Regions from separate parts of the Effusibacillus pohliae DSM 22757 genome, predicted to be linked through region 4. Evidence: riboswitches for the same ligand, from Rfam matches in the RefSeq annotation. Region 4 holds a riboswitch; each other region holds the start of a gene.
What was found. Region 4 has a riboswitch for S-adenosylmethionine ahead of metX (homoserine O-acetyltransferase MetX). Riboswitches for the same ligand answer to the same signal wherever they lie in the genome.

Region 1 (5,361 bases), on a different contig from region 4:
CCTCCAGCGCATAGTTCGTGTTGATGCATGCCAGGTCCACTTCGCCCAGCGCCCGCGGCAGCATGGCGGCTTCCAGTTCCTTAAACTTCACGTGCTTCGGGTTTTCGACAACGTCCTTGACAGTCCCTTTGATGCCGACGCCATCTTTCAATTTAATGATGCCGTTTTTCTCGAGCAGCGCCAATGCCCGCCCGCCATTCGTCGCATCGTTCGGAATGGCGATCGTCGCGCCGTCTTTCAACTCGTCCAGTTTCTTGATTTTCTTCGAGTAGACGCCGAATGGCTCAATGTGGACGTTCGTGACTTTGACCAGGTTCATTTTTTGATCCTTGTTGAACTGATCCAGGTACGGCGTGTGCTGGAAAAAGTTGGCGTCCAGTTGCTTTTCGAACACCTGAACGTTCGGCTGCACATAATCGTTGAACACCTTGATGTCCAGGTTGACCCCTTGCTCTTTCAATTTCGGTTTGACAAATTCGAGAATTTCCGCATGCGGAACGGCGGTTGCGCCAACCTTCAATGTCACTTCTTTCTTGTCGCCGCCGGCTGCCGGAGCAGGTGCCGCGGTTTCCTTCTTGCCGCATCCGGCCAGCGAAAATGCAAGTGTAAGCGACAATACGGGTACGAGCCATTTTTTCATATCCGGTTTCTCCTTTCGATGTTTGCCATTCTTACTTCATCTATACCAATCGGTGCTCCCGCCCTGTAGCAGCCCACCGCTTGCTATTTCCGGCTGAAACGGTGCACCAGGCGGTCTCCCGCTGTCTGCAGAATCTGCACCAACACCAGCAAAACCGCGACCGTTACCAGCATCACATCGGTCTGGAACCGTTGGTAGCCGTAGCGGATCGCCAGGTCTCCGAGTCCACCGCCGCCGATTACACCCGACATCGCGGTATAGGAGACGAGCGCGACGGTTGTGATCGTAATCCCCGCGATCAGTCCAGGCCGTGATTCAGGCAGCAACACGTTCCAGATGATCTGCCAGTTGGAAGCTCCCATCGACTGGGCCGCCTCAATCACGCCGCGGTCCACTTCGCGCAGCGATGTCTCCACTAACCTTGCAAAAAACGGGGCGGCGCCGATCACGAGCGGCGGAATCGATCCCTGCACGCCAAGCGATGTGCCGACGATCAGTTTGGTGAATGGGATCAACAGGATCATCAGGATGATGAACGGCACCGACCGCAGGATGTTGACGACAAACGAGACGATCGAATAAAAAATCCGATTTTCCAGTAGCTGTCCCCTTGATGTCAGAAACAACAGAACGCCGAGCGGCAACCCGATGAGCACGGTGAACAAAGTGGACAGCCCCAGCATCGTCAGCGTGTCGAGCGTTGCCGTCGAAATCTCTTCCCAGTCGACGTTCTCAAATGTCCATTCCATTTCAGATCACCTCCACTTTCAGCCCGTGCTGGCGCAACCGGTCGATCGACTGCTGAACCTGCATCTGCCCGCCTTCCAGTTCAACAACCAACTGCCCGTAGGGCGTGTCTTTCATGCGGGAAATCGTGCCCTGCAGAATGTTAAACGATGCACCGACCTCCTGCATCGTCCGGAACAAAATCGGCTGATACGTCTGCTCGCCCAGGAATGTAATCCGCACGATCGTGCGATGACCGGCCGATTTTTCACGGGCGATCACCTGCTGCAGTTCGAGCGAGTCGACCACCTGTTCAACAAATTCGCGGGTTGTCGGGTGGTGCGGTTTCAAAAACACGTTAGCCACCGGCCCTGCCTCAACAACCCGGCCGCCGTCGATCACCGCCACCCGGTCGCAGATCGAGCGAACCACATGCATTTCATGCGTAATCAACACGATCGTAATCCCGAATTGGCGGTTGATGTCCCGCAGCAACGTGAGGATCGAATTGGTCGTCTGCGGGTCAAGCGCCGATGTCGCTTCATCACACAAGAGCACTTTCGGATCGTTCGCCAGTGCTCTGGCGATGCCGACCCTCTGTTTCTGGCCGCCCGACAATTGCGCCGGATACTTGTCCCGATGCGCCTCAAGGCCGACCAGCGCCAATAGTTCGCCGACTTTCCGGTCGATCTCCGCCTGCGTGCGCTTCGCCAGCTTCAACGGAAACACGATATTGTCCGCGACCGTGGCGGACGACAGCAGATTGAAATGCTGAAAAATCATCCCGATCTGCCGACGTTCCTCTTGCAGCCTGCGTCCGTCAAGCGCTGTCAGATTGACTCCATCGACGGTGACTGTGCCGGATGTCGGCCGCTCCAGCAGGTTGATGCAGCGGATCAGCGTGCTCTTGCCGGCGCCGGAATGGCCGATGACGCCAAAAATTTCACCTTTTTCTATGGACAAATCGATTCCGCGCAAGGCGGGAACCGAATGTTTGCCAACCCGGTACTCCTTGTGCAAATTGCGCAGTTCAATCATCCGTACTCACCTCCGTTTGCCTCAACAAAAAACCCCTTTTTCACAGATTGAAAAAGGGGTTGCCAGACGACTTACCCTTCTCATCTGCCAGGATTTGTTATATCCTGAAGGAATTGGCACCATGTCGCTCATCCGCATCATCCTGATGAGCCGGTTGCCGGGCTTCATTGGGCCTTTCCCTCCGCCTCTCTTGATAAGAAGATCTTCCTGTCAGTCTATTTAATTGTAGATTAAAAAATTCAAACCTGATTATATCCGCTTCCTATCAAAAAGTCAATCAAAAATCTTGATAAAAAATTATATTATATATTGGAATAAAATTAATTGTATGAAAACGGAGGCAATCCTTATTCGGTCATGTACTTTTCTTTTTTCCGGCGGCGAATTTGCAGCTGGTTGATCTGCATAATCAGGTTCTTCTGTTCTTTTTCTTCAAAGAAAATAAACTCCGCCCCGTATAACAGCAGACTGTCTTCCGGCTTCTTCCAGACCAACTGACCGTAGACATTGATCTTTTGTTCCGGCACGTCGATCGCAAACTGCCAGATCAGCATTTCGCTGACGGGCAAATCCCGGTCCGACAGAAAGCAAAGACCGCCGCCGGATATGTTTTGCACTTCCACTTCAAACTCTTCCCCGATCGGCAACAGTTTGCTCCCCAGTTTGCGCAGGCGCAGCGAACAAAAAGCGGTCAACGGAACGCGGAAAAATTCTCTCTGCTTCATGCGATTTGACGTTCCTCCCATTTTACCCCGAACACCCTGCCCTGTTTCACTCGATCTAATAGTGCTATTAATTTATATCAGCAGGGATTTGCCCTCTAGGTGCTGGAGTCCTATTTTGTCAAGTTCGATCCCCTGTCGATGAAAAAAGGCGTTTCCCGCAAAGGGAAACGCCTGTTACAACATTGGGATGTTATACGATCGGGACTTTTGCACTAATCCGTTGGACGATCAGGTCTCCCATGCGGGAGGTCGATACGGTCGGTTCAGCGGGGCCTGCCAAATCGGCAGTTCGTACCCCTTCCGCCAGCACCTCTGCCACCGCTTGTTCGATCACGGTCGCTTCCTGTTCCCAACCGAATGAGTGCCGTAGCATCAGTGCCGCGGACAAAATCATGCCGAGCGGGTTGGCGACGCCCTTGCCCGCGATGTCAGGGGCAGACCCGTGAATCGGTTCATACAGGGCGACGCCCGCTCCCAGGCTGGCAGACGGCAGCATACCGATCGAACCGGTCAGCATGGCCGCTTCGTCCGACAGGATGTCGCCGAACATGTTCTCCGTCACGATCACATCGAATTGGCGTGGATTGCGAATCAACTGCATGGCGCAAGTGTCGACTAGGATATGATCGTACTGGACATCCGGATACTCCTTGGCGATCCGCTCGACTGTCTCGCGCCAGAGGCGGGACGATTCCAGGACGTTCGCCTTGTCGACCGAGTGCACCCGTTTCCTTCTCGTCCGCGCCACTTCGAACCCCATCCGGACGATTCGCTCGATTTCGCCGGTCGTGTAAACGAGCGTATCGGTTGCCACTTCGCCGCCGACCGCCGGTTTCCTGCTTTTCTCACCGAAGTAGAGACCGCCGGTCAGCTCCCGCAAAATCAGCAGGTCGACGCCAAGCAACACTTCTTGTTTCAAAGTGGAAGCGTGCAGCAGCGGTTCAAACGCGCGAACCGGCCGCAGATTCGCGTACACACCGAGTTCCTTCCGCATCCGCAGCAGACCCGTTTCCGGGCGCAGATGACCGGGGTTGTGATCCCACTTCGGCCCTCCGACGGCAGCCAGCAGTACGGCGTCTGCCGCTCTGATGCCTTCCAGGGTCTGTGGAGGAAGCGGATCGCCAAACCGGTCGATCGCATCCCCGCCGATCGAAAATGTTGCAAACTCGAAGCTACGGGAGAAGTGGCGGCCGACCGTCTCCAGCACTTTCACGGTCTCGGCGGTGATTTCCGGGCCGATGCCGTCTCCCGGCAGCAGTGCGATCTTAGGCATGCACATCCACCTGCTCTTTCCGGCGTCTGAACTCTTTGCCGAGCGTGTCCATCCGCTTGATGATCATGCGGTTGATCGCATCCAGGTAGGCGCGGGCGCTCGCCTCCAGCACGTCGGTCGAGACGGCGCGGCCGTTTGCCACAATGTCGCCCTGACGAACCTGGACGCGCACCTCGCCGAGCGCATCCTGGCCGCCCGTCACCGAATCGATCTGGTAGTGCAGTAGTTCGACCGGCTCATCGGTGATGCGGTCGATCGCCCGATAGATCGCGTCCACCGCACCGTTGCCAACCGCCGCTTCCTGCAGCAGCCCTTTTTCATCATCGTGCAGTCCGATCGTCGCGGTGGGAACTCCTTGCGTGCCGCACGATACGTGCATAAACTCCAAACGATAGGCCACCTGCGAAGAGTCGACTTCGTATTCGAGCAGCAGGGACAGGATATCTTCGTCGGTCACGTATTTTTTCTTGTCGCAGAGATCTTTGAACTTGCGGAACACGTTATTCAACGCTTCGCCTTCCAGTTCGTAGCCGAGCGACTTGATGTGCTCCTTGAACGCGTGGCGGCCCGAGTGTTTCCCAAGTACCAGTTTGGTGTCCGCCATGCCGACCGTTTCCGGACGGATGATTTCATAGGTCGATTTTTCCTTTAACATGCCGTCCTGATGAATCCCCGATTCGTGGGCGAATGCGTTGGCTCCGACGATCGCTTTGTTCGGCTGGACGACCATGCCGGTCAGCTTCGATACCAGCCGGCTGGTGCGGGCGATCTGCGAGAGATCTAGACTGGTCGCCGCCTGGTACACATTCGGCCGGGTAGCAAGCGCCAGCGCCACTTCCTCGATCGCCACGTTACCGGCCCGTTCGCCGATCCCGTTGATCGTTCCCTCGATCTGATCGACGCCCGCCGCGATGGCGGCCAATGTGTTGGCGGTCGCCAAACCGAGATCGTCGTGGCAA
Region 2 (5,361 bases), on a different contig from region 4:
TGAAAAACACGATGCCGATGATCGACCCGATCACCAGCCCCAGCATCAATTGCGGTTCCAGTCGCAGCATGTTGAGTCCCTGCCCGTTCAGGTAGGTGGCCAGCACACCGCCGATGACGGCGAACAGTCCCGATACGGTGAAAAAGGTTCCCCACAAGTCTTTCGATTGGATTTTGCCGTTGACGAGCGGCACCAGCACGGAAATCATCAGGAACAACAAACCGATTTCCAGCCCGCGCCGTTCCAGCGTCGGGAAGAACCGCTGCAGATTCGACAGTTTCAAAATCAGCAAAACGCTGGCAGCGGTGGCCAAAATGCTGGCCCGACCGATGATGCCCACAATGATCAGCATGACGAGTATCATGTCTCCGGCCATACGCCCACCCCTTGTTCCGTCCATACAAATATATGGACAGGGGAACGGGGATATGCGAATCAAAATCGGGCGGTCGCCGGCAATAACGAATCATCGTCCGGCAATCGGTTCCTGCACATCGCCAGACGCAGCGTATCGCTGCGCAGCCCTCGGCGCAACGACTCGACCGTTATAATGTCGTGCGGAAACAGATTGCCGAGATTCACATTCGGGCCAAATTGAGCGATCAGCGCTTCTTGCTGCGATTTCAAGGGGGCTTCCCAGATAATGCAGTCGGCCGAGGTCAGCTGTTCCAGCAGGCGGTCGACATCGTCTTTGCGGATCGCCCCGCTCGCTTCGTAGATGCCTACATCCTTTCCGGATTCCCGTCCCTCAATAATCACTTTGAAAACACCGCAGTCCAGATCGTGCCGGATCAGTTCCAACTGTTTTTCGATAGGCAGGTGGACGCCCGATTCTTTTTTCCCTACTTCGCTCAAAACGAGAAATCCGATATGTTTCGCTTCCTGGATCAATTGCCGGCGCAGTTCGAGATCGATCGTGACCGTGCCGTCGGAAACTTCGATCGCGGTGAATCCCAGTTTTTTTGAAGTGCGCATGAAGTCCTTCCAACAACCTTGCAGCACGGCCGTCTCCAGTAAGGTTCCGCCCGGGTAGACATGAATGTCATGTTCCCGCAAAATATTGATTTTGTTTTGCAGCAGCGATTTCGAATAGAGCATCGATGTGCCAAAACCCAATTTCAAGAAATCGATGTAAGGGGCTGCCAATTCTGCCAGGTCCAACGTTTCCCGGATTCCCAGCCCCTTATCGATCACCATGCTGAGACCGCAAGTACGCGGTTTCAGGTTGCGGCCCGGTAGTGGATCACGCAGGACTGTGTCCCACGGTTTTTGTGGCAAAAAATCGTTCATCTCCCAAAACCCCTTTCTTTGCTGTTCTGTGCTGTGCAGGGAATCCCCGTCGGGGTTTGTCACCTCCTGGCGTTTACAACCTGTGGGCTCCATTATCGTATGCGAAAAACGGGAGCTGGTGTTACGCCCGTGCTTTTCGTTTTGCCAACAACTTCCGCAGGGATTCGGAGGCGATCGAATTGGGGGCGGGTGGGGATTCGGGCTTCTCCGCTGGGACGCGAATCAGCCACATCGCCAGCGCGGCGGACAAAAAGGCGAGCCCGGCCACCGACAAGAACATAACCAAGCGGGACAGGTCCATCAACCAGGTGAAGACGGGTGGCCCGATCGCCACTCCCAGGAATCTGACGGAGCCGTAAAAAGATGTGACGATCCCGCGTTCTTCCATACTGACGGCTGAGGTGATCAGCATATTCAGGCAGGGCAGCACGAGTCCCGTGCCGATACCGCTCATCACCAGCAATCCCAGCAAGACGTACGCGTTTGTAACAAAGGAAGCCAACCCGAGCGGGATCGCAATCAGCAGCATGCCAGTCACAATCAGCGTTTTCATCAACCTTTTTTGCTTTTTGATGTTTGCTCCCGTGATATAGGACGTCGACGACATGGCGAGCAAGGGAACCGCCAGAATGGCGCCTTTCAGCAGACCGTCGATCGCATATTTGTCTTCCAAAAGATGCGACAGATAAAACAATACGCCAAACAAAATGAAAAGTGCGCTGGCGCCTGCAAAGTAAGCGGTCAGAAGCCATTTCCATTCCCGTTTGAAAATAACCTTCAGCGCGCGCAGGTAGTGGGTTACTTTTTGCGCGGCTTTGTCCTTTTTTGGTTCCTTGATAAAAAACCAGATCGCCAAAGCAGCGGGCACGCACAACAGCGGAAACGCAAAAAAAACCGCAAACCAGGTGATCATCGAGAGCAGCACGCCGAGTATGGGACTCAGGACTTTTCCCAGCCCGTTCGATGCTTCGATGATGCCAAGCGCTTTGCTGCGGGCCGCTCCCTGGAAAATATCGCCTGCCAAAGCCATCGCGATTGGAGCAGTCCCGGCGGCCCCGATTCCTTGCAGCACGCGACCTGTCATGATCACGGCAAACGGTTTGGCAAACAAGAGCACGGCGATTCCCGCTAGCAATCCGCCTAACGCGTATAAGATAAGCGCCGGGATGATCACGAGTTTCCGGTTGTAGCGGTCCGACAAAAAACCGGCCAACGGGATGATGATGCCGGCGGGCACGGAGAACAGAGTGATCACCAAACTCGCCTGAAATTTGGTGATCTGAAGCTGCTCCTGCATCGTTGGCAGAATCGGAATCAGCATCGAATTACCCAGGACCATGATGAGCGGAACGCTTCCCAGGGCAATCAGAGACAGCAACGAAACTTTGGACCTGTCGGATGCCGTTTGCGCCATTCTGTTCAGTCCTTTCCTCGTTGTAAACCTAGTGTGTCGCGCCGTATCGGGGCTGATGCAGGAAGTTATTGACTCGCCACGACTGCCAGGCTTTAACGAACACCCCTTGACGAAACCGCCTTGAAGATTGTAAATTGTATCAAAAGAACAAAATCGATTGACTCTTATCCAGAGTTGGTGGAGGGACTGGCCCGATGAAGCCCGGCAACCTGAATCGATCCGGAAACGTGATTCGCGCGTTTCAGGTATGATTTGTGGTGCTAATTCCTGCAGGAGCGATCCTGAAAGATAAGAGGAGGACAGCGTGGCAATACCAGGTCTTTCTCTTGGGGGGAAAGACCTTTTTCCATGAAGAGGAGGAATGGACATGCGGATCGAAACACGGTTGGCACAAGCGGGAAACCGCAAGGATCCGGTGACGGGAGCTGTGTCTGTGCCGATTCATCACTCGACTACATTCGCCCATCCGGCGCTCGGACAGAGCACGGGGTTTGACTATACCCGGACTCTCAATCCGACTCGCAAAGTGCTGGAAGATACGATCGCCGATCTGGAAAATGGGGTGCGGGGGTTTGCGTTCGCTTCCGGCATGGCTGCGATCGCCTGTCTAGTGGAACTGTTCGAGCCAGGCGATCACCTGGTCGCTTCCAACGATTTGTACGGCGGTACCTATCGCTTGCTGGAACAGATTTTGCGTCGGAAAGGGATCGAAACGACCTACGTGGATACCGGCGATCTGGCTGCGGTGGAAGCGGCGGTTCAACCGAACACCAAGGCGCTGTTTGTTGAAACCCCGACCAACCCGACGATGAAAATCACCGATATCGCAGGTTGCGCTGCGATCGCCAAACGGCGCGGCGCGCTGACCATCGTCGATAACACGTTTATGTCGCCCTATTTTCAACGACCGTTGGATTTGGGGGCCGATGTGGTGCTGCATTCCGGCACCAAGTATCTGGGCGGCCATAACGACGTGCTATGCGGCCTGCTTGCGGTGAAGGACGAGCAATTGGGCGAAAAACTGTTTTTTTTGCAAAATTCGATCGGGGCTGTTCTCGGACCCCAGGATTGCTGGCTGATGATCCGCGGCCTGAAGACGTTGGCGCTGCGAATGGAAAAACATCAGGAAAACGCGCTGCTTGTGGCGGAATGGCTGTCACGACACCCGCAGGTGACAAAAGTCTATTACCCTGGTCTGCCGCACCATCCGGGCAAGCACATGCATGAAAAGCAGTCGTCCGGCTACGGCGGCATGCTGTCGTTCGAAGTGGCGGATGAAAGCATGGTGGAACCGATCCTCGGCAGTGTGAAACTGATTTCGTTCGCCGAAAGCCTTGGCGGCGTCGAATCGTTGATCACCTATCCGGCGAGACAGACCCATTTTGACATCCCGAAGGAAGTGCGGGAGGCGTACGGCGTTACGGATAGGCTCCTGCGCTTATCGGTCGGCATCGAACACTATCAGGACATTATCGCAGACCTGGAGCAAGCGTTGGAGGCAGCGAGATCCGAGGTGTCCGTCAGGTGAAATTTGAAACGCGCGTGCTGCATACGGGGGCGGAACTGGACCCGCGCACCGGCGCCGCCAGCTTTCCGATTTACCAGGCTTCGACGTTTCACCAGGCCGATTGGAACCAGCAGCAGGAGTTCGATTATTCCCGCTCCGGCAACCCCACCCGGAAAGCACTTGAGCATGTGATTGCCCAGTTGGAAGGGGCGAACTACGGACTTGCGTTTGCTTCCGGCATGGCGGCGATTACGAGCGTCCTGCTCACACTGTCCGCCGGCTCGCATGTTGTGGCGTGCGAAGACATTTACGGGGGAACGTTTCGGGCGTTGACGAGAGTTTTTTCCCGCTTTGGGATTGAGACGACGTTTGTCGACGCCGCCAACCCGGAAAAATTGGCGGCGGCGATCCGACCGAACACGAAAGCGATGATGCTGGAAACACCTTCTAACCCAACGCTGAAAATCATCGATCTGCAAAAAGCGGCCGACATCGCGAAAGCAAACGGGGTGCTGACGATTGTCGACAACACCTTTATGTCACCCGGCTTGCAGCGGCCGCATGAGCTGGGGATCGATGTGGTGGTTCACTCGGGAACCAAATTTTTGGGCGGTCATTCTGATGTGGTGGCGGGGCTGGTGACGGTGCGGGATGAATCGTTGGCAAAAGAAATATACCAGATCCAAAACGGGTTCGGCGCGGTGCTGGGGCCGCAGGACTGTTGGTTGCTGATGCGGGGCATCAAAACGCTGGCGGTGCGGATGAAACAAAGTGAGGAAACGGCGCTGCGGATTGCTCGTTATCTGGAGCGGCACCCGAAGATCAAACGGGTGTATTACCCGGGGCTCGAATCGCATCCGGGCCGGGAGATTCATCTCCGGCAGGCGGACGGGCCCGGCGCGGTGCTGTCGTTTGAACTGGCGGACGCCGAACAGGTGCGGCGGTTTGTCAAGCGGCTGCAGTTGCCATTGTTTGCTGTCAGCCTGGGGGCGGTGGAAAGTATTTTGTCCTATCCGGCGACCATGTCGCACGCGGCGATGCCGCGAGAGGAACGGATCCGCAGGGGGATCAGCGACGGCTTGCTGCGTCTGTCGGTGGGGCTCGAGAGCGCGGAAGACCTGATCGGGGATATTGAACAGGCTCTTATGGG
Region 3 (5,361 bases), on a different contig from region 4:
GTATTTCATCTGCTGCTGTATCTGGCGTTGCGCACGCCGCGCGGGGTTCTCGTCGCCTTGCTGGCGACCGCGGTTTACGGCGTGTTGATCGCCATACTGAAAGCGATCGCGAAACGGAAACGGCAGGAGATGTGACTGCCACCCGAATTGCCGGGTGGTTCTTTTTTGTTTTGTGGTACAATCATTCTCGTAGCAAAAATAAGTTGAGTGGAGAACGGAGGAATGATGGTTGAAACGGTGGATTTTGCTGATCGGCGACCTGCTGATGCTGATTCTGTTTGCGTTTATCGGGCAATCGGAACACAAGACGTTCACCACGCTGGGCGGAACGCTGAAAACGGCCGCTCCGTTTATGATCGCGTGGGGTGTGGTTGCTCTCATTTTTGGTCTGTACAACATGCGTCATTACGAAACGTTTGCGGCGATGTTCAAACGGACATTGCCCGTTTGGGCAATCGCCATCCCGGCCGGTTTGGCGCTGCGGGCACTCTTTTTGGGAAAGGGGATTAAGGTGCCGTTTCTTGTAGTGGCAATGATCTCGACGTTTGTGCTGCTGTTTGTCTGGCGGTTCCTGTTCACCTGGCTGGCAAGGTGGCTGAACACGTAATTTGTAGGAGAAAAGGCTTGCCTGTGTGGGTACCCAAAATTCGTAGTGTTGTACTCCATGTTGCCGAGCGCATGGATCGACCAGTCTCGAATGCGCCGCCTGATGGCGTGTTCGAGACCCGCTTGCCTGCCTCAGCGGAGGACTGCAAGAGTACGGTAAAGCGTATTATTATGTAAGTGGGTGCGATCTGCCATGTTAAAAGGTGGATTGCCTACCGTCCGGTCGGAAGATGGTGCCGGAAGTAGGACGAAGGATCGTAGACTGTAAACCAATAGGCGCAAGAGGAGAGGGGAGAGCGAAATGTACGAGACCGTTTTGTTTGAGAAAGCGAATCAATTGGCGACTGTCACACTCAACCGGCCAGAAGTGTTCAATGCGTTCAATCTGCAGATGCATGAAGAACTGTTTGACGCGCTCAACCGCGCGGCGGAGGACGCGGACGTACGTTGTATCCTGCTTCGCGGCAACGGGCCAGGATTCAGTTCGGGAGCGGATCTGAAAAGCGTCAGCGCGGAAGATGTGGCTTCGCTCGACCACGGGGCTTATCTGCAGCGGACGTACAACCGGTTGCTGCTTCGGATGGCGGAGCTCGAAAAGCCGATTGTCGGCGCTTTGCACGGCCCCGTGTTCGGTGCGGGACTCGGAGTGGCGCTGGCTTGCGATTTGCGGATCACAGCGGCAAGCACCACGTTTTCCATGGCGTTTGTAAAAATCGGTCTGATGCCGGACGCGGGCAGCCATTTCTTCCTGCCGCGGATCGTCGGGCTCAGCCGCGCCATGGAATTGGCGATGTTCGGCGATTCGATCGGCGCCGAGGAGGCGCTGCGGATCGGGCTGGTTAACCGGGTGGTGGCGGACAGCGAGTTTGCCGGGGAAACGCAACGGTATGCGGAGCGGCTGGCCCAATCTCCGACGACGGCACTCGGGCTGATCAAACGGACGATGTACAAGAGCTTCGAAAACGATCTGGCGACGATGCTGGAAGCGGAGGCGGCCGGGCAGACGATCTGCGGCAAGACGGCCGATCACCGGGAAGGCGTCACCGCGTTTTTCGAGAAGCGGAAACCGAATTTTGTCGGAAAATAGGAACATGGTCACTGGCATGCCGGGCGGCATGCCTCTTTTTGATGGCAATACCGGCCAGCAGGAGGGGGAATCGCACGCGCGATGGCGATGGAACCGGCCGTGTTGCTGTTTGACGAGCTGACCTCCGCCCTCGACCCGGAGTTGGTGGGCGAAGTCCTGAAAGTGATGAAAGAGCTGGCGCAGGAAGGGATGACGATGGTGGTCGTCGCCCACGAGATGAACTTCGCCCGTGAAGCGGCCGACAAGGTCGTGTTTATCGACCGGGGCGTGAATATGGACATACGAATTCACTTTCTACATACTATAACTTTTATTCCATCGTTCTTCCTCACAGAAAACGCCTTAGAGGAATCGCTGTGAATAAGTTTTTCTATAATTCATTGGGATTATATTAATAGTTTTTGTGTATTATATAGTTGAAAAACATAAAACATTCTGTATAATTGTTTTTGTAGATAGGATATCATAAGTAATGTGGATACGGGGTTATTGAAATTGAAAAAATGGTTCTTTCTCAAGCTATGAGAGCCGGTGATCACCCTTGACACAACCACCGGTTTCAGTGCAAACTAATAAAAAATCGAAAAACGATTTGTCATAACTTCTATCCAGAGTGGTGGAGGGATCTGGCCCGATGAAACCACAGCAACCGGTGTGCGCACACGGTGCTAATTCCAGCAGAACGCGTTCTGGAAGATAGGAGGAGCCAACTGTGAACGTTCAGCCCTCTCGGATCCGGAGAGGGCTTTTGATCATGGACGATCAACTCGGCGTTGCCTGCACGGATGCAGGCGCTTTTAGCCGAGTTTCCTTTTCAGGTGAGAACGATTGGGATTTGACGGGGAGAGGGGAACCGAACATGAGCAGCGAGACGGGAAAGGTGTCGCAACATCCGATATTGGAACAAATGAAGAAAAAAATCCTGATTCTCGACGGCGCGATGGGCACGATGATTCAGCAGGCCGGTCTGACGGCGGCCGATTTTGGCGGGGAAGCGTACGAGGGGTGCAACGAGTACCTGAACATCATGCGGCCGGATGTGATCCGCCGCATTCACGAGCAGTATCTGGATGCCGGGGCGGATATTATCGAGACCAACACGTTCGGTGCCACCCGGCTGGTGCTCGCCGAATACAACCTGGAGGAGCGGGCGGACGAGATCAACCGGGCGGCGGCAAGGCTGGCGGTGGAGGCGGCAAAAAAATACTCGACGCCGGAATGGCCCCGTTTCGTAGCTGGAGCGATGGGACCGACCACCAAGACGTTATCGGTGACGGGCGGCACGACGTTTGAAAAATTGGTGGAAAATTATTACCAACAGGCGAAAGCGCTGATTCAGGGCGGCGTCGATGTGCTGCTTTTGGAAACGGCACAGGACACGCTGAATGTGAAAGCTGGCGGCATCGGGATTCAAAAAGCGTTTGCGGAGCTGGGCGTCCGCTTGCCCCTGATGCTGTCCGGCACGATCGAACCGATGGGCACCACGTTGGCAGGCCAGAATATCGAATCGTTCTACATCTCGCTCGAACACCTGAAGCCGATTACCGTCGGGCTGAACTGCGCAACTGGGCCGGAATTCATGCGCGACCATTTGCGGACCCTGTCCGAACTGGCGCAGTGCGGGGTCAGTTGCTATCCGAATGCCGGGCTGCCGGATGAGAACGGCCATTACCACGAATCGCCGCAAGCGCTGGCGAAAAAAATGGCCGGTTTCGCTGAGCTCGGTTGGCTGAACATTGCGGGGGGCTGCTGCGGGACGACACCGGAGCATATCCGGGCGTTGGCGGAAGCGTTGAAGGACTACAAGCCGCGGCAACCGGCGTGCGGCCACCTGCCGGCTGTCTCTGGAATCGAAACCGTCTATCTGGAGGCGGACAACCGCCCGCTGTTGGTGGGGGAACGGACCAATGTCATCGGATCCAAGAAGTTCCGGACGTTGATCGCCAGCGGATTGTATGAGGACGCGGCGGAAATCGCCCGGGCCCAGGTAAAAAAAGGCGCGCATATCATCGACATCTGCCTGGCCGACCCGGACCGGGACGAGTACGGCGATATGGAAAAATTCCTGCCGTTTGTCGTCAAAAAAATAAAAGTGCCGTTGATGATCGATTCGACCGATGCGCGGGTGATCGAACTGGGATTGAAACATTCGCAAGGGAAGGCGATCATCAACTCGATCAACCTGGAGGACGGGGAAAAGCGGTTCGCGGAGGTGGCGCCGCTGATCAACCGGTACGGGGCGGCGGTGGTGGTCGGAACGATCGATGAGCAGGGGATGGCGGTGACGCGCGAGCGAAAGCTGGAAATCGCCAAACGATCCTACGATCTGTTGGTCCACAAATATGGCGTCCATCCGCAAGACATTATTTTTGATCCGCTTGTGTTTCCGGTCGGCACGGGCGATGAACAGTATATCGGAGCGGCCCCGGAAACGGTGGAGGGCATCCGCCTAATCAAGCGGGAACTGCCGGAGTGTGCGACGATCCTTGGGATCTCCAACGTATCGTTCGGGTTGCCGCCAGCCGGTCGCGAAGTGCTGAACGCGGTGTTTCTCTATCACTGTACGAAAGCGGGTCTCGACTATGCAATTGTGAACACGGAAAAGCTGGAGCGCTATGCGTCGATTCCGGAAGAGGAGCGGCGGCTGGCGGAAGAGCTGCTGTTCCATACGAATGACGAGACTCTTGCCCGATTCACCGCTTTTTACCGGGAGAAAAAGACGGCCCAGGTGAAGGAAGTGTCCAGCCTCAGCCTGGAAGAACGGTTGGCGAACTATGTGGTGGAAGGCAGCAAGGACGGCCTGATTGACGATCTGAACGAGGCGCTGACCCGGTATGCGCCGCTTGAGATCATCAACGGCCCGCTGATGAAAGGGATGGAGGAAGTTGGCAGGCTGTTCAACGACAACCAGTTGATCGTCGCGGAAGTGCTGCAGAGTGCGGAAGTGATGAAAGCGGCGGTCGCCTATCTGGAACCGTTCATGGAGCGGGCGGAGGCGGCCGTCAAAGGGAAGATTTTGCTCGCGACCGTCAAGGGAGACGTGCATGACATCGGCAAAAATCTGGTCGAGATCATCCTGTCGAACAACGGCTATCAGGTGATCAACCTGGGGATTAAGGTACCGCCTGAACAGTTGATCGAGGCCTATCGCAAGGAGAAGCCGGATGCGATCGGCCTGTCCGGGCTGTTGGTCAAATCGGCGCAGCAGATGGTAACGACCGCCCAGGACCTGCGGGCAGCGGGCATTGATGTGCCGATTCTGGTCGGCGGCGCCGCTCTCACCCGTAAGTTCACGCACACGCGGATCGCGCCGGAGTACAACGGGCTGGTTCTGTACGCGAAAGATGCGATGGACGGGCTGGAACTGGCCAACCGGTTAAGCGATGAAGAGCAGCGGAAAGCGTTGATTCAGGAGTTGCGGGACATCCAACAATCGTATGTGATGGAAGCGGGCAAAGGCGGGACGGACGGCCGGGCGGAAGCAGCGCCGGCGGCCGGGCGGTCGAATGTCAACCGGGACGCACCGGTGTTTGTCCCGCCCGATTTTGAACGGCATGTGCTGCGCGATTACCCGATCTCGTTCCTGCAGCCGTATTTGAACCTGCGGATGCTGTTGGGAAAGCACCTGGGCGTGAAAGGAAACGTCGAGCAGTTGCTAGCGGAAGGGG
Region 4 (5,361 bases):
GATAGACGGGTGACTCGATCAGCCTTCTATTGCCGCTTTTTTGATTTCACATCCTGAGAATCGAAAAGAGTCACAAAGGAGTGGAGAGTGTGGCGTTAATCGTTCAGAAGTTTGGCGGCAGTTCGGTAGCCAGCCCAGAGCACATCAAGCGGGTGGCCCGGCGTGTGGCGGACACGGTGGAGCAAGGCAATTCGTGTGTTGTGGTCGTCTCGGCGATGGGGGATACGACAGATGATCTGATTGAACTGGCGCAAAAAGTATCCGCGGTGCGGCCAGCCCGGGAGATGGATATGCTGTTGACGACCGGGGAGCAAATCTCGATCGCGTTGCTGGCGATGGCGCTGCAGGATATCGGCCAGGACAGCGTATCGTTTACCGGTTGGCAAGCAGGTATCCGGACGGAGGCGGTGCATGGCAAAGCGCGCATCACCGACCTTGACCCGTCGCGGATTCTTGCTGAACTGGAAACCGGAAAAGTGGTTGTGGTAGCCGGTTTCCAAGGGATCACCGACGATGGCGACATCACAACGCTGGGGCGGGGCGGTTCCGATACGACGGCTGTCGCGTTGGCGGCTGCCCTCAAGGCCGATCTGTGTGAGATCTACACCGACGTGGAAGGGGTGTATTCGACCGATCCGCGGGTGGTCAAGTTTGCCCGCAAGATCCCCGAGATTTCGTATGACGAAATGCTGGAGCTGGCGAATTTGGGGGCTGCCGTGCTGCATCCGCGGGCAGTCGAATACGCGAAACAGTATCAGGTGCCGTTGATGGTCCGGTCCAGCTTTACAACAAATCCGGGAACGCTTGTGAAAGAGGAGGCGCTTATGGAAAAAGGTATGGTGGTGCGCGGCATCGCGCACGATTTGAACGTCGCGAAGGTGGCGCTGGTTGGCGTACCCAACCGGAATGACAATCTAAAGGTGGTATTCCAGACGCTGGCGCAAGACAATATCAACGTTGACATCATTGTGCAAAGCATCGTCCACAACGATTGCAGCGATATTTCGTTTACGGTGGCAAAAGACGACCTGACCCGGACGATTGAGGTGCTCGGTCAGTTGCAGCCGCGGCTCGGCGCAAAAGAGATTGTGTGCGAAGAAGACCTGGCGAAGGTGTCGATCGTCGGAGCGGGCATGATCAGCAATCCGGGGGTGGCTGCCCAAATGTTCCAGGCGTTGACGGAAAATGGCATGTACATCAAGATGGTCAGCACGTCGGAAATCAAAGTCTCCTGCGTGATCGACGCGGCCGATGTGGAGAAAGCGGTTCAGGTGCTGCATACCTCGTTTGGCCTTGATGCGGTTGAAGCGGCCACAGTGGCGAAGTGACGGCCGCCGTTTGCAGGTACGCCGCCTTCGGAGTGGAATCGTCGGCTGGCGCTGACGGATACGTCTGGATGCGCTTGCGCTTACACACTTGTGCTTGCTGCTCTTGACGATTCTACATGCCCGTGATACACTCGTTCCATAGCAAAGCTGAATACGTGTTTTGAACTCTTATCCAGAGTGGCGGAGGGACTGGCCCAATGAAGCCCGGCAACCGGAGTCCGATCAGTAGGGAGATTGGATTCTTGGTGCCAATTCCTGCAGAATCGTTTGATTCTGAAAGATAAGAGGCGGCGATCGGATATGCGACCCCCTCTTGTCGAGGGGGTTTTCCATTTGCACCCAAAGGGCACGTCTCGCTGCGGCGCTTAGGCGCCGGGTCTAGCTTTGTCCGTGCGGGTTGACTTTCGGAGCGGGTTTTGTTGCGACCAAAGCCCGCAGCGGGCAGGAATCTGGATGGCGTTTTCGTGGATTCTGTGGTGTGGGGTGATCGCATGGCGGTGCGGATTGAGGAGGTCATCCGGCGCGAATACAGGCTGCCGGATCTGGTGCTGCAAAGCGGACAGTGTTTGTCGGGAGCGGTGCTGGTGTATGAAACGTTCGGGACGTTAAATGCGCAAAAAACGAACGCGATTTTGGTGTGCCACGCACTGACAGGCGATTCGCATGCAGGCGGCACGGCTGAACAGCCCGGCTGGTGGGACGGACTGATCGGGCCGGGCAAGGCGCTCGACACCAACCGGTATTTTATCATCTGTTCCAATGTGCTGGGTGGCTGTTCCGGATCGACCGGCCCCGCCTCGATCCACCCGGCGGACGGGCGGCCGTACGGATTGCGATTCCCGACTGTCACCATCCGCGATATGGTGCAAGCGCAATACCACCTTGTCAGAAGCTTCGGAATCGAGCGGCTGTATTCGGTAATCGGCGGCTCGATGGGGGGTATGCAGGTGTTCGAATGGGCGGTCTCCTACCCGGAAATGGTGGAAACGTTTGTGCCGGTTGCCACATGCGGCCGCTTTTCCGCGATGGGCATCGCGTTTAACAATGTGATGCGGCAGGCGATCTACAACGACCCGGACTGGTGTAACGGCGATTATTACGGCCGCACGTTTCCGGTGAAAGGACTCAACCTGGCACGTCGGCTCGGCATGATCACCTACCGCAGTTTTGATTTATACGAGGAGCGGTTTGGCCGTTCGATGGTGCCGACCGACGATCCGTTCGCGATCGAATCGGAGTTCCAGGTGGAAAAATATTTAAGTTATCACGGCAGCAAACTGGTGCAGCGGTTTGACGCCAATTCCTATCTGTATCTGCTGAAAGCGATGGACCTGCACGACGTGTCGAGCGGGCGCGGCGAGTACGGGAACGTCTTGCAGCAGATTGCGGGGCGGTCGCTGATGATCGGGATCGACTCCGATTTTCTGTTTCCGGCTCGCGAATTGTCCGATACGGCTGAATATTTGCGGTCGCAAGGCAAATCGGTCGTGTACCGGGAGATGCACACTGTGCACGGACATGATGCATTTTTGATCGAATTCGAAATCATGAACGAATGGATCGGCGAGTTTTTGGAGAGTGGAGGAGGAACCAAATGAACGGAAAGCCGGGCAAACAGACCAAAACGGTGCAGGTCGGCCTGTTGGGGCTGGGAACGGTCGGTTCCGGAATCGTCAAGGCGTTGCAACAAAACAGTCAATCGATTGCCGAGAGAACCGGCTGTACCATCGATATACCCTACATTTTGGTACGCGATCCGCAAAAAGAACGGAGCGTACAGGTGGATCCCGTACGGATCACGACCGATCCCGGGTCGATTTTGCGATGTCCCGACATCCAGGTGGTCATCGAGGTGATGGGCGGTGTTGAACCGGCCCGGACCATTCTGTTGGAAGCACTGCGTTCCGGCAAACATGTGATTACGGCAAACAAGGAACTGTTGGCCAAACACGGCAGCGAATTGTTGCGGGTGGCGGAAGAGTCTGGCGTACAGTTGCTGTTTGAGGCGAGCGTGGCCGGCGGTATCCCTGTGATCCGCTTCCTGCAGGGCTATCTGACCGCCAATCAGGTGCATGAGGTGTGCGGGATTTTGAACGGGACGACCAATTACATCCTGACGCAGATGGAGCAGACGGGCCGCTCGTTTGCTGAAGTGTTGGCGCAAGCGCAGGAACTCGGCTATGCGGAAGCCGATCCGACGAGCGATGTGGAAGGATATGACGCTGCCTACAAGCTGGCGATCCTCACCAACCTGGCGTATGATGTGCATGTTTCTGTGGATGAAATTCCCCGCGAGGGAATCACCCGCATCCAACCGTTGGATTTGCGGTGGGCGCGCGAGTTCGGATACACGATCAAGCTGATCGGCCGTTCCCGCAAAACGGAACGGGGCGTCGAACTGTCTGTCGGCCCCCGGTTGTTGCCGTTCACCCATCCGCTCGCCCGCGTGAACGATGTGTTCAACGCGGTTACCATTTCGAGCGATGTGGTCGGGGACCTGACTTTCATCGGCAAAGGGGCGGGCGAATATCCGACGGCCAGCGCTGTGCTGGAAGATCTCACCGCTTTGTTGCGACAGCCCGGGCGTGTGCTTCGCTCTTGCAAATGGGACGTCCCCGTCCAGCGATGCGAAGCGGACGACGGTTGTCAATACCATTTCGTTCGCATCCGCGTTCCGCAATCAGTGGTGGCGGAAGCGGAACAAAAAATCGCCCAACTGCTGATCGGGCAAGGCGGCGCGATCCTGCAGGAAGCACGAGCAGCGACCGGTGATCGAACCGTTTGCGGGTTGCTGGTCGGCGGACTGTCCGGCAGGGCACTCGCTGCTTGCCTGCGGCAATTGCCGGCCAATCTGTTGGCGGAACCGCCGCTGGTGATCGCGTGCGTGGAGGAAACCGCTTCCGGTAATCAGGTGGCGGCGGCGTCCGGCCCGTCCCGATCCGCCAAGCAAACCGGGGAATTGGTGTCGCAAACGGTCTGATGTTGCTGAAAAAAACCTTGTAACATTCTTGACACAGTCGGAAATTAGTGCAAAAATTTTGGTGGAATGCGAAAGGAAAGCGGTAACCGGGCAAAACGGTTACCCTTCTTTTCGTAGTCGGTTTGATCCTTTTTTTACATAAAGGGGGCGCACACCGAGCAAAAAGAAAGAAAACCAAACCTGGCATGTGAAAGAAAGCGCATGCCCAATCGACTTTGCCCGTGCGGCGATTCTGGAAGGGAGGACCAGACTCAGTGTCACAGCAAAAAGATTTTTGGTTTCGGCGTCTGCATTCGTTGACGGGAGTTTTGCCTGTCGGCCTGTTCCTGGTGTTTCATTTGTTTACGAACGCGAAAGCGACGAACGGATCGGCCGTTTATGACCAAGCGGTGGCCGGGATTCGCGAATTGCCGTTTTTGACGGTGATTGAGTTTCTGTTTATTTTCCTGCCGCTTTTGTACCATGGCGTCTACGGCATGTATATCGCGTTTACCGCCGGCTACAACAGCGGGCAGTATTCCTGGTTTCGCAACCAGATGTTTGTCTGGCAGAGGATTACGGGGGTCATCACATTCATTTTTGTGGTGTACCATTTGTGGACAACCCGGTTCAGCGGCAATGCGCCCAGTTTTGACATGGTCGCACATCTTGTATCCAGTCCGTTTGCCTTCTGGTTCATGATCATCGGCGTGGTCGCGGCTGCTTTCCATTTTGCAAACGGTCTGTGGGGCTTCTTGATCCATTGGGGAGTGACAGTGGGTCCTCGTTCGCAGCGCTTGTCCGCTTATGTAATGGGCGGCATTTGGATCGTCATTTCATTCTTGGGTGTAAGCTCCCTTGTGGCCTTTAAGTCTGCTGGGGTATAGAGGGAGGGACTGAACGATGAGTCAACGGATTATTGTTGTCGGTGGCGGACTGGCCGGTTTGATGGCCACGATCAAAATTGCGGAAGCGGGCGTTCCCGTCGATCTGTTTTCGCTGGTTCCCGTAAAGCGCTCTCACTCCGCCTGCGCGCAGGGCGGCATTAACGGAGCGGTGAACACGAAAGGGGAA

Region 1: another riboswitch for S-adenosylmethionine. It lies ahead of C230_RS0103365 (methionine ABC transporter ATP-binding protein); the one in region 4 lies ahead of metX (homoserine O-acetyltransferase MetX).
Region 2: another riboswitch for S-adenosylmethionine. It lies ahead of C230_RS0104010 (trans-sulfuration enzyme family protein); the one in region 4 lies ahead of metX (homoserine O-acetyltransferase MetX).
Region 3: another riboswitch for S-adenosylmethionine. It lies ahead of metH (methionine synthase); the one in region 4 lies ahead of metX (homoserine O-acetyltransferase MetX).

What each region holds. Positions count from the first base shown of each region.
Region 1 covers NZ_AQXL01000093.1:1,758-7,118, forward strand. Annotated here, with positions in the region: gene C230_RS0103355 (MetQ/NlpA family ABC transporter substrate-binding protein) at 1-640, opposite strand, end outside; gene C230_RS0103360 (methionine ABC transporter permease) at 724-1,389, opposite strand; gene C230_RS0103365 (methionine ABC transporter ATP-binding protein) at 1,391-2,404, opposite strand; SAM riboswitch class I at 2,482-2,604, opposite strand; gene C230_RS0103370 (PilZ domain-containing protein) at 2,752-3,129, opposite strand; gene leuB (3-isopropylmalate dehydrogenase) at 3,320-4,402, opposite strand; gene C230_RS0103380 (2-isopropylmalate synthase) at 4,395-5,361, opposite strand, start outside.
Region 2 covers NZ_AQXL01000098.1:5,413-10,773, forward strand. Annotated here, with positions in the region: gene C230_RS0103995 (DUF441 domain-containing protein) at 1-376, opposite strand, end outside; gene comA (phosphosulfolactate synthase) at 436-1,290, opposite strand; gene C230_RS19395 (MFS transporter) at 1,412-2,704, opposite strand; SAM riboswitch class I at 2,866-2,999, shown strand; gene C230_RS0104010 (trans-sulfuration enzyme family protein) at 3,072-4,232, shown strand; gene C230_RS0104015 (trans-sulfuration enzyme family protein) at 4,229-5,361, shown strand, end outside.
Region 3 covers NZ_AQXL01000113.1:45,423-50,783, reverse strand. Annotated here, with positions in the region: gene C230_RS0107215 (hypothetical protein) at 1-135, shown strand, start outside; gene C230_RS19725 (DUF3054 domain-containing protein) at 230-607, shown strand; gene C230_RS0107205 (enoyl-CoA hydratase/isomerase family protein) at 908-1,693, shown strand; partial or broken gene C230_RS0107200 (ectoine/hydroxyectoine ABC transporter ATP-binding protein EhuA) at 1,760-1,963, shown strand; SAM riboswitch class I at 2,295-2,396, shown strand; gene metH (methionine synthase) at 2,553-5,361, shown strand, end outside.
Region 4 covers NZ_AQXL01000106.1:20,657-26,017, reverse strand. Annotated here, with positions in the region: gene C230_RS0105335 (aspartate kinase) at 90-1,328, shown strand; SAM riboswitch class I at 1,494-1,615, shown strand; gene metX (homoserine O-acetyltransferase MetX) at 1,793-2,926, shown strand; gene C230_RS19540 (homoserine dehydrogenase) at 2,923-4,308, shown strand; gene C230_RS0105320 (succinate dehydrogenase cytochrome b558 subunit) at 4,563-5,174, shown strand; gene sdhA (succinate dehydrogenase flavoprotein subunit) at 5,191-5,361, shown strand, end outside.